Regions from separate parts of the Pseudoalteromonas sp. Ps84H-4 genome, predicted to be linked through region 1. Evidence: predicted binding sites of a transcription regulator. Region 1 holds the regulator's gene; the other holds the start of a gene.
The links. Region 1 encodes LexA, which represses DNA repair genes until DNA is damaged. Its sites were predicted from a motif close to TACTGTATNNNNATACAGTA; they were not measured.
Positions count from the first base shown of each region.

Region 2: a site for LexA is predicted at 1,782-1,801, ahead of uvrD (DNA helicase II). Genes of this name have one in related genera too.

Region 1 covers NZ_JAMXSK010000016.1:84,558-90,034, reverse strand. Annotated here, with positions in the region: gene NH454_RS14500 (VOC family protein) at 1-199, shown strand, start outside; gene NH454_RS14495 (hypothetical protein) at 174-899, opposite strand; gene NH454_RS14490 (hypothetical protein) at 1,058-1,438, shown strand; gene NH454_RS14485 (PaaI family thioesterase) at 1,446-1,883, opposite strand; gene lexA (transcriptional repressor LexA) at 2,044-2,661, shown strand; gene coxB (cytochrome c oxidase subunit II) at 3,099-4,244, shown strand; gene ctaD (cytochrome c oxidase subunit I) at 4,241-5,477, shown strand, end outside.
Region 2 covers NZ_JAMXSK010000004.1:187,671-193,147, reverse strand. Annotated here, with positions in the region: gene uvrD (DNA helicase II) at 1-1,717, opposite strand, end outside; gene NH454_RS06545 (hypothetical protein) at 1,977-2,201, shown strand; gene NH454_RS06540 (YacL family protein) at 2,325-2,693, shown strand; gene NH454_RS06535 (peroxiredoxin-like family protein) at 2,726-3,355, opposite strand; gene dut (dUTP diphosphatase) at 3,489-3,944, shown strand; gene NH454_RS06525 (methyltransferase domain-containing protein) at 3,941-5,158, opposite strand; gene NH454_RS06520 (hypothetical protein) at 5,162-5,477, opposite strand, start outside.

The DNA of each region.
Region 1 (5,477 bases):
AGGAATGTTTGATAAAACCATGCTGACCTTTAACCCCGGTTGGGATCAAAATGCTAAAACGTTGGCTGAGTTTGCTACTTTTGAGCAATTAGCTCTGCATTTTCAGCAGCAAGGTTTAGCAATTCAAAAGGCCGGTGAAGCGAGCTTTATTATCACCGACCCAGATGGCAACCCTATTTTGATAGACCAACACGTGTAGCTGGTTTTTTACGCTTTATACGAACGTTTTGCAGTAACAAAACAATTCCGGTAATACAAAACAGCACGCTGGTGGCTGAGAAGCTGATAAGCAGTGGGTTATTAAAGTTTTCTCGCTCGTCGTAATCCATAATATGCAGCATCCAGAAAAAGTCGAAAATACGCCACAGGGTGCTGCGCACAGTGATGACTTTACCGTTTTGGCTGTCTAAATATATGGTTGTCGCAAGCCAATCATCGAAACGAACTTGCCATATGTTTTGTTTATGTGCAGCTTCGCGGGGTCCTTGTTTTAATTGCTGTACTTGCAAAACATTGGCATCAATCAGTAAGTGTGCTTTGGCGTTCGCGATAATTTCAGCCTCACTGGGTTTTGCCATGGGAGCTCCAGTATGACCATTAAAGCTGACAGTGCTTTGCTCAGTAGTAACTTCAATGATTGGTGCATTTAAAAAGTGACTATAGTTAATCGCTTTTATTTGTTGAAATTGGGCGGTTATCCGATCAACTGATGCTGTGTAATCAGCCATCATAAATGGATTATCTAAACTGCGTTTTGCTAAATGTTTACCATGGACTTTTTCGAGGGGGAGTGAACTCATTACTAAGCCTCCCGATAGCCATAGAAGTAGCTGAATGGCTAGCAGATAGCCAAGCCATTTATGCCCTTTGCGAGCATATTTGAACATGCGTTTATTCATCATTACTCCGTTATTATTGTTGTATGGGAGCTATTTTAGGTTGTTTAACTGTATTGCCAATGCGGCATAATGTCGCATTAACTGTATTCTAGATTTGGTATATATACAAAACTGAGTTAAAGTTTCAGTCGATATCAATAGAGGGTAAAAACGAGAGTATGTCGGAAATTCAATTTTTAAATGTGGATCTGGAGCTTGAATCAAAGCACGATATTAGTGCACTTGTTGCTGATTTAAAGAAAAATGCCATGGTTTTACATTACGACCAAGATGAATACCGTCAACTAGCGCGTATTGAGGCTGCTGCTGATATCAGTACACCAGACAAAGCGATTAATCAGTTGTGTGAATTAATTGAATCGTGTTCACGAAATGCTCTTAAGCAGTGGTTGTCGTGCTCTAAACGTACATTTGATATTGGCTTTGAATCAGGCGTTTCACCAAAATGTTTTAATCAAGCCCTGCATGCTGATACTTTGTTGCGTATTTCAGCGATTGGCGCAGGGGTTGAAATTACGATTTATCCAGTCGAAAAATAGCCTGAGCTTAGCGCTCTACAACAGCTGCTGTCATTCTTGATACGCAGCAAAGCTCTCCTGCGGCATTGGTAATTTTAATATCCCACACTGAAGTGCGCTTACCTAAATGAAGAGGCTTTGCTGTGGCCGTTAATACACCCTTACGAGATGCTTTCATGTGGTTGGCATTAATTTCTTGGCCAACAGCATAAAATTTATTGAAATCAACCACAAAGTTAGCCGCATAGCTTGCCACTGTCTCTGCTAACACAACGTTCGCTCCGCCATGTACCATGCCCATAGGGTTATGATGCTCAGGAATGGCAGGCATAGTCGCCACTAAATAATCATCACCAATTTCAGTCACCTCAATGCCCATGGTTTTCATTAAAGTACCTTGCCCGGTGATCCCTTGCTCTAAACTTTTACAAAGCTCTAGTGTGATTGGTTGATGCCAAATACTCATTGTATTTCCTTGCGTGCAAATTAAAAATAATACCTTATGGCATCTTTATACCTGGTTCAATCTTAGTTTTGTAGCAATATGATGGCGTTAATTTAAATTTGCGATTTTCAGATAACTGTATATACTCACAGTTAAATGTACTGTATGGAAAACCAGTTGTATGCGCCCATTAACAAAACGCCAATCGCAAATTTTAGAACTAATTAAAGTCTTTATTAAAGATACAGGCATGCCACCTACGCGTGCTGAAATAGCTCAAACATTGGGTTTTAAAAGTGCCAATGCTGCCGAAGAGCATCTAAAAGCACTGGCAAAAAAAGGCATGATCAAAATGAAGCCTGGGGCGAGTCGTGGTATTCAATTAATTGAAGAAGACGAACCTGAGCAATTAGGTTTACCTTTAATTGGACGAGTTGCAGCGGGTGAGCCCATTTTGGCGCAAGAACATGTTGAAAGTCATTGTCAGGTTGATCCTTCACTATTTAAACCTGCGGCTGACTTTTTACTGCGTGTAAATGGTATGAGTATGAAAGACATTGGCATCATGGATGGTGATTTACTCGCAGTACATAGAACGCAAGTTGCTGAAAATGGTCAGGTTGTTGTTGCTCGTGTTGATGAAGATGTAACTGTTAAGCGTCTTGAAAAAGCTGGGCGTAAAGTATTTTTACATGCTGAAAACGAAGAATTTTCGCCAATTGAAGTTGATCTTGAGCATGAATCTTTCAATATTGAAGGGTTAGCGGTGGGTGTTATTCGTAATGCCGACTGGATGTAACTGTTTCTAAAATAGTGCACCAAATTGCTGTAATTTGGTGCGTTGCTTGTTTTTTATTATTTAGCATCGATTTGTAAACCCTTACTCTTTGTATAAAGCCTTATATGGCGCAGTTTTTCACTCTTTTTTTACTCTCACTCTGCCTCTCATTTTAAAATAACGCGCTGATTATAGTTGTTATTTTTGCACCAAAATAAACATTTATTACTACTAAAACTTGCTTATTGCTCATTTTTTAACTAATTGGTTAATACAGTGTATTAACACCTGATTAATAAAAATACACTCAAATGTGCTAGGTGTTAAACATAGGGTTGGTATCATCGCTGGGTCAAAATGATACGTAGTCGCTCTGAACAATAAAAAAAACGAATGGGCACCTTGTTGTATCGCCTTTTCGCTTTGCGTCTTGCAATAGCATTAAAAGGAGCCGTCACATGGGTAAACTGCGTTATGCCTTGTGGCTTATATTACTCGCACCTGTGCAGTTAGCATTGGCAAATAGCCAATTTAATATGCGCAAAGGGGTGACTGATATAAGTAATAGTGTTTATGAATTACACATGACGATATTCATTATCTGTTGTGTGATAGGCATCATCGTTTTTGCGGTGATGTTTTGGGCTTTGATCCACCATCGAAAGTCGAAAGGAGCCAAGCCTGCACAATTCCACGAAAGTACCAAGGTTGAAATTCTTTGGACTGCCATACCATTTGTGATCTTAATCGCCATGGCAATTCCAGCTACAAAAACACTGATAGCGATGGAAGATGCTTCTAAAGCCGATATTACAATTAAAGTAACGGGCTCACAGTGGAAATGGCATTACGAGTACATGGGCGAAGACATTGCTTATTACTCAATTCTATCTACTCCAAAAGACCAAATAGATAACCAAGCTGACAAAACAGAACATTACTTACTTGAGGTTGATAAGCCTTTAGTACTTCCTATCAATAAAAAAGTTCGTTTTCTAATGACCTCAGATGATGTTATTCACTCATGGTGGGTGCCTGACTTTGCGGTTAAAAAAGATGCGAACCCGGGCTTTATCAATGAGGCATGGACACGCATAAATGAGCCAGGCATCTACCGGGGTCAGTGTGCTGAGTTGTGTGGTAAAGATCATGGTTTCATGCCTGTTGTTGTGCAAGCGTTGCCTGAAGACGAATTTGCTAACTGGCTAGCAGAAGCTAAGCAAGAAAAGGCCAATGCTGCAGCAGCTGATGCGGCTTTATTAGATCAAACACTACCGAAAGAAGAATTAATGGTTCTTGGGGAGCAAGTTTATATGGCAAGTTGTGCGGCTTGTCATCAGCCTACAGGAATGGGCTTGCCGGGAGTGTTTCCTGCTCTTAAGGGGAGTCCAATTGTGCTTGGAGATGTAAAAGACCACATCGACATCGTATTACATGGTAAGCCGGGTACAGCGATGCAAGCATTTGATAAACAGCTTTCAATTAAGCAACTTGCTGCGGTTATCACATATAAGCGAAATGCATGGGGTAACGACACAGGCGATGTGATTCAACCAAGTCAAATTCAAGCAGCTATCGATGCAGCAACGGAGGCGAAAGAATGAGCAACGTTATTAATGAACAAGCCACTGAGCATGCGCATCATGACCATCATCCTGCAAAAGGTTTCAAACGTTGGCTTTACACCACCAATCATAAAGATATTGGCAGTTTATACCTGATATTTTCGCTCACTATGTTTTTAATTGGTGGCGCGATGGCAATGGTGATCCGCGCTGAATTGTTTCAACCTGGTTTACAACTAGTCGATCCACACTTTTTTAACCAAATGACCACAGTGCATGGTTTGATAATGGTATTTGGTGCGGTAATGCCGGCATTTACAGGGCTTGCTAACTGGATGGTGCCTATGATGATCGGTGCACCCGATATGGCGCTACCACGGATGAATAACTGGAGTTTTTGGATATTACCATTCGCGTTTTTAATCTTGTTGGCTTCGTTACTTATGCCGGGTGGTGGCCCTGCATTTGGTTGGACTTTTTATGCGCCACTTTCAACGACCTATAGTAACGATAATACAGCCTTGTTTGTGTTTGCTATACATATCATGGGTATTAGTTCAATCATGGGGGCGATTAACGTTATTGTGACTATCGTTAATATGCGAGCGCCCGGCATGACATGGATGAAGTTACCACTGTTTGTGTGGACTTGGCTTATTACGGCATTTTTGTTGATTGCTGTGATGCCTGTTTTAGCAGGGGCGGTCACTATGGTGTTGACCGATAAATACTTTGCAACCAGCTTTTTTGATGCGGCGGGGGGCGGTGACCCTGTGATGTTCCAGCACATCTTTTGGTTTTTCGGTCACCCTGAAGTGTACATCATGATTTTGCCGGCATTTGGTATTATTTCAACCATCGTGCCGACCTTCTCACGCAAGAAGTTATTTGGCTACGCTTCTATGGTGTATGCGACCTCGTCGATTGCACTTTTGAGCTTTATTGTATGGGCACACCACATGTTCACCACAGGGATGCCTGTAGCCGGTGAGCTGTTCTTCATGTATGCAACCATGCTCATTTCGGTACCAACTGGGGTTAAAGTGTTTAACTGGGTTGCAACCATGTGGCGAGGCTCAATTAGCTTTGAAATTCCGATGATGTTTGCCATTGCCTTTATTGTGCTGTTCACCTTAGGTGGGTTCTCTGGCTTGATGCTGGCGATTACACCGGCAGATTTCCAGTATCACGATACTTACTTTGTGGTTGCGCATTTCCATTATGTATTAGTGACAGGGGCTGTGTTCTCAATTATGGCAGGAGCCTACTACT
Region 2 (5,477 bases), on a different contig from region 1:
CACCGACCATAAATACCAACGGGAACTCTAGGCCTTTTGCTGAGTGCAGGGTCATCATTTGCACCGCGTCTTCGTGCTCGTCAGCTTGACCTTCGCCAGATTCTAGAGAGGTATATGCCAAAAAGCCCTGTAGTGGCGAGCTGAACTCTTCATCTTCAGGGAGTTCATATTGACCGCAAGCACTAATAAGCTCTTCTAAGTTTTCTACCCGGGCACGGCCTTTTTCACCTTTTTCAGCTTGATACATTGCCATTAACCCTGAGGTTTGAATGGCGCATTTCGCTTGCTCTTCTAAGGTGAGATCGCTGATCTTATCTTCGATATGCTCAACAAGCTCTAAGAATTTAGTGACGGCACTCGCAGCTCGGCCAGATAAATGCTGTTGTTCGATAATTGCTTTTGCGGCATACCAAAGTGGCAATGATTCATTGCGCGCGCAATCACGAATGTGGCTTAGTGTTTTATCACCTATGCCACGGGCTGGGGTGTTAATAACGCGCTCGAAAGCTGCATCATCTTGACGGTTACCCACTAAACGTAGATACGAAAGTGCATCTTTGATCTCTTGACGTTCGAAGAAGCGCATACCGCCGTAAATACGGTATTTTAAACCTTCTTGTAGCATTGCTTCCTCGAGTACACGAGATTGTGCATTGTTACGGTATAAAATCGCGGCATCTTGTAATGCATTACCTGCATTTAGCCAGCTACGCAGTTTGCTGCTGACAAAGCGCGCTTCGTCTAATTCATTAAACGCAGCGTAAACAGAAATAGGCTCACCATCATTGCCGTCTGTCCAAAGGCTTTTGCCCATGCGTTCAGCATTGTTTTTGATCAGCGCATTTGAGGCTTTCAAGATGGTTGCCGTTGAGCGGTAATTTTGTTCAAGGCGAATGGTTTCGGCTTCGAAGTCAGTTAAAAAGCGTTTGATATTTTCAATTTTTGCGCCACGCCAGCCATAGATACTTTGGTCATCATCACCCACAATCATAATACTGTTCGTATTACCCGCGAGTAGTTTTAACCAAGCGTATTGGATTGTATTAGTATCCTGAAACTCGTCTACTAGCATGTGAGCAAAACGCTGTTGATAGTGACGTAAAAGTGTTGGGTGGTTTTTAAGTACTTCGTAGCAGCGTAGCAGAATTTCGGCAAAGTCGACCAAACCTGCGCGATCACAAGCCTCTTGATATGCAGCGTAGACTTTCAGCATCATCTGCTCATTAATATCGTAGGCTTGAATGTCTTTAGGACGTAGACCTTCATCTTTTTTCGCGCTGATATACCAACCAAATTGTTTTGCTGGCCACTTTTTATCATCGATGTTCATCGCTTTAAGCAAGCGTTTGATCATACGTTGTTGATCGTCAGAATCTAAGATTTGAAAGCTTTCAGGCAAGTTCGCTTCACGGTGATGGGCGCGTAAAATGCGGTGAGATAAGCCATGGAAAGTGCCAATCCACATACCGCCAACCGGTGCTTTTAAGGTTTCTTCTACACGGGTGCGCATTTCTTTCGCGGCTTTGTTAGTGAAGGTTACCGCAAAGATGCTGTATGCAGAAGCTTGCTCAACTTGCATGAGCCATGCGATGCGATGAACAAGTACTCGAGTTTTACCAGAACCTGCACCTGCAAGTACTAGCATGTTTTGCAATGGGGCTGCGACTGCATCCCGTTGTTTATCATTTAAGCCATCGAGTAATTCAGAAACGTCCATCGTTACGCCTTTTCAATCTATAATGGGTGGAGTATAACAGGTGTTTATGCAAGGCTAAATAAAATACTGTTTTTATAAACAGCTATTTTGGCAAGTCATTAAAATTACGATATAAAAATTGTGAATTTGACCGATTTTTAGCAAAAAGAACTAAAATCAAAATAACGCTACTTTTTAACACTTTGATTTGTAAGTCATAATAAGTTGGCATAAAGTGTGTTTATAAAAAGTATAATCATTAAAAACTACAGAGGTTAGTATGGCAGAGCAAGGTTCTGGCGGTAATGTAATCGCAGCAATATGTAATATCTTTTTTCCTGGTTTAGGACAATTGGTACAAGGTCGTTTAATGGCGGCTATTGCATTCTTTTTAGCATGGGTGATTAGTGGTGCACTAATATATGTTGCAGTAGGTTTTATTTTACTGCCTATCGTATACCTATGGGCGATTATTGATGCTGCACGCTTCAAATCGCGACTCTAGCTATTTTAAATAGCATAAATACGAGCGCCCGCATGGGCGCTCGTGTTGTTTTAACCTTGCAAAACTCGCCACGTCTAGCTGCAAACGGTATAATTAGCACATAACGTATTACGAGTACCCTTCATGGAATATCAATTTATCCGCGACCCAATTAGCGGTTTACGCATTAAAATTTCCTCTGAACATGCCGTCATAGGCCGTTGGCTAAACGAAGAAGTCGGTAAAGAAAAAATCGCGATGGTGCAAGCGTTGATCTCTGCGGTTAAGAGCAGCAATGAGCCATTAACTTTACAAGGTCAAGAAATTGATTTGATCTTAAGTAAAGATGAAGCGTTATTCGAAGCACATGCATTACATCAAGACAACGAAGACCTAGTTGCCTATCAAGATGATGATTTAATGCTTGAAGAAGAAGGCCTCTGCAGTGGCTGCGGCTTTGAAGACTTTGTTGATTTAATTGAATCTTGGCAAGAGTTTACACAAGGCCGATAAGCAGAAACATGTTCTGCTTATCGGTTGCCAATTTATTGCTCGCTCACTGATTTAACAGCGGCTAGTAATAAATCTTCTGTTAAGCGTACTTTGTAATTTGGGTTAGCGTATTGAAAATGAACTAACCCATTTGTGTCTATCACGAATACTGCGGGTACTGGTAGCGCGACTTTCGCCTCACCCTCTAACGAGACAAAGTTAACTCCAAGCTTATTACGGTAAATCTTTGCTGTTTTGTCATCTAAATAAAATGCTAAACCTAACGTTTGCGCCAAAGTAAGGCTGTCGTCAGAAAGCAATTGATAGCTAGGAGCTGTAATTTTTGTTTCAGCGAGTTTTTCAGGGCTATCTGGTGAAACGGCAATTAGTTGCGCGTCTAAGCTTGCTAATTCTTTCTCAATTTTTTGCACGCTGGTCAATTGTTTTGAACAATATGGGCACCAGCCACCACGATAAACAATCAGCACGGTGGTTTTCTCTTTAAAGCGCTCAGCTAGCGAGACGGTTTTACCATATTGGTCTTTCAATTCAACATTTGGCACCGTTAAGCCGGGTAATAACGGACTAACTTGCTCTGCTGACTCCGCAATATTGGTCGCAGTTGCAGCGATAACTTGGCTTGATAGTACAAACAGTGCACTAATGAGTAGAGATTTAAACATGGGCTTCCTCGGTTATTTTTATCAACTGCAAAGATGACCTGATTGTTGCGGGATTAATTTCATCTTTACCTACATCAAACTCAAATTTAACTGTAGTATATAGGCAAATAAAGTTATCCACAGAAATGAAAAAATGAGAAATATTGATTTAAAAATTATAGATAAACGTTTAGGTACTGATTTCCCTTTACCGGAATATGCTACAGAAGGCTCTGCAGGTATTGATCTTAGAGCATGTATTGAAAAAGACTTAGTATTAGAGCCTGGGCAAGTTGAGCTAATACCATCTGGCTTTGCTGTTCATATGAAAGATAACGGTCTAGCAGCCACAATTATTCCTCGCTCAGGATCAGGGCATAAGCATGGTTTGGTTATGGGTAATTTAGTTGGTCTGATTGACTCTGACTACCAAGGTCAAATCTTTATTTCTCTTTGGAATCGTAGTAATAAAGCATATACAGTTGAAGTCGGTGAAAGAATAGCACAGCTAGTGTTTGTTCCTGTCGTACAAGTCGGCTTTAATATCGTGAGCGAGTTTGATGCCACGGAGCGTGGCGAAGGTGGTTTTGGTAGCTCAGGTAAAAGCTAATTTTTTACTTCTATTATCATGTATCGAGGAAACTCCCAATGCTGCTCTATATTCATGTTATTCGGAGTTACCTCATCAATATGAGCGATACGAAGACCTCTTTCGGTTAGAGTGTTGATATAATATTCTAAAGGTCGGTGATAAAAAGTAACTCTATCAATTATATTGTTAGGGTCACTAGAGATAGTAAACTCTATATCATTTTCTCTTTCTTTTAAATATTCAAAATTATCTTTAAAATGATTCTTATATAAGTGATAAAAGCATGGGTGAGGTATTGAGAATATAAAACTACCACCTGCTCTTAAAAATGATATAACTTTATCTATGTGAGAAGGAAACTCTTTAATACAATGAGAGCACATATGTGAGTATATTAAGTCATACATAGATTTAGTTTTAAAGGTAAAAGAACTCTCATTAAAGATTTTCACCTTACTTCCTATTAGAACTTGACTTGCGATTTTATACATTGATAATGATGGCTCAATAGCATCAAGAGTTACTACTTTCGATGATATTTCTTTTGTTAAATGCCCAGTCCCGGCACCAATTTCTAGAGCATTTGTCGCCTTTAAACGATCAATTATGCTCAGCCACTTAGGCAAAAAAATTTTATGATATGTAGTATCTAAACCACTCTCAATTTGATTCTTTCTTATTTCTGCTGCGTATTTCCAATCGTTTTTTAATTTTTCTTCTTCGTTTCTAATTTCAATTATCTGCTTGTAAAAGTCATCTAAAGTAGCTTCATTATCGATAATATAATCAGCATGTTCTTCTATTTCATGCGACATTTTTTCAATGAAATTTTGTTCTCTAATTAAAAACTGTTGGAATGTTAAGCCTTCTCTTTCCTTTATTCTTAAGTACCTTTTTTTTCTTGATGATTTTATAAAGACAATTTTAGCATTCAGGCGCTCCTTTAAAATGAGTGCTGTTTTAAGTGGTCGAATGCCTTCAATTATATTATTCATGGATAAACTAGTTTTTTTTAGTAACTCATTAGCTAATTCCTGTTCGCCATTTTTAGCTAAATAATTAGCCCCGAATGCTAATAACTCCTTGCCAGTAATACTCTCTTTATTGTATTCATTAGCAGCTAAATTACGAAGTACTTTGCTTACAGATATAACATTATAGTTTGATTGAGCAATTCTTTCTGCTGCTGAGGTTTTTCCTGCGCCATGCATTCCACAAATAATCCAGTTCATTATTTAGCTTCTCCCATTTGCTTGTATGCAAAGGTTATTTAATGTATAGCAAAGCTGTTTTGCGTTATCCTTTGGAAACAGGATGCATACGTAAGGGTTTTTATCTACTTCTCCAAAAGCATTAGCGACTTTATATAAGAAAGCTTGCTCTGAGCTGTGCTCAACTAAAGAACATTTTAAATGCTGCGGATTAGAAAAAGTCATGAAAGGTTTAACTTTTTGAAATATAGAAGTGTTGTTGATAGCCTCACTTACAATTTCTTCTGACTTATAACTCACAAAGTTAATTGCCTGTTTATTTACAAGAGCTAATATTGCT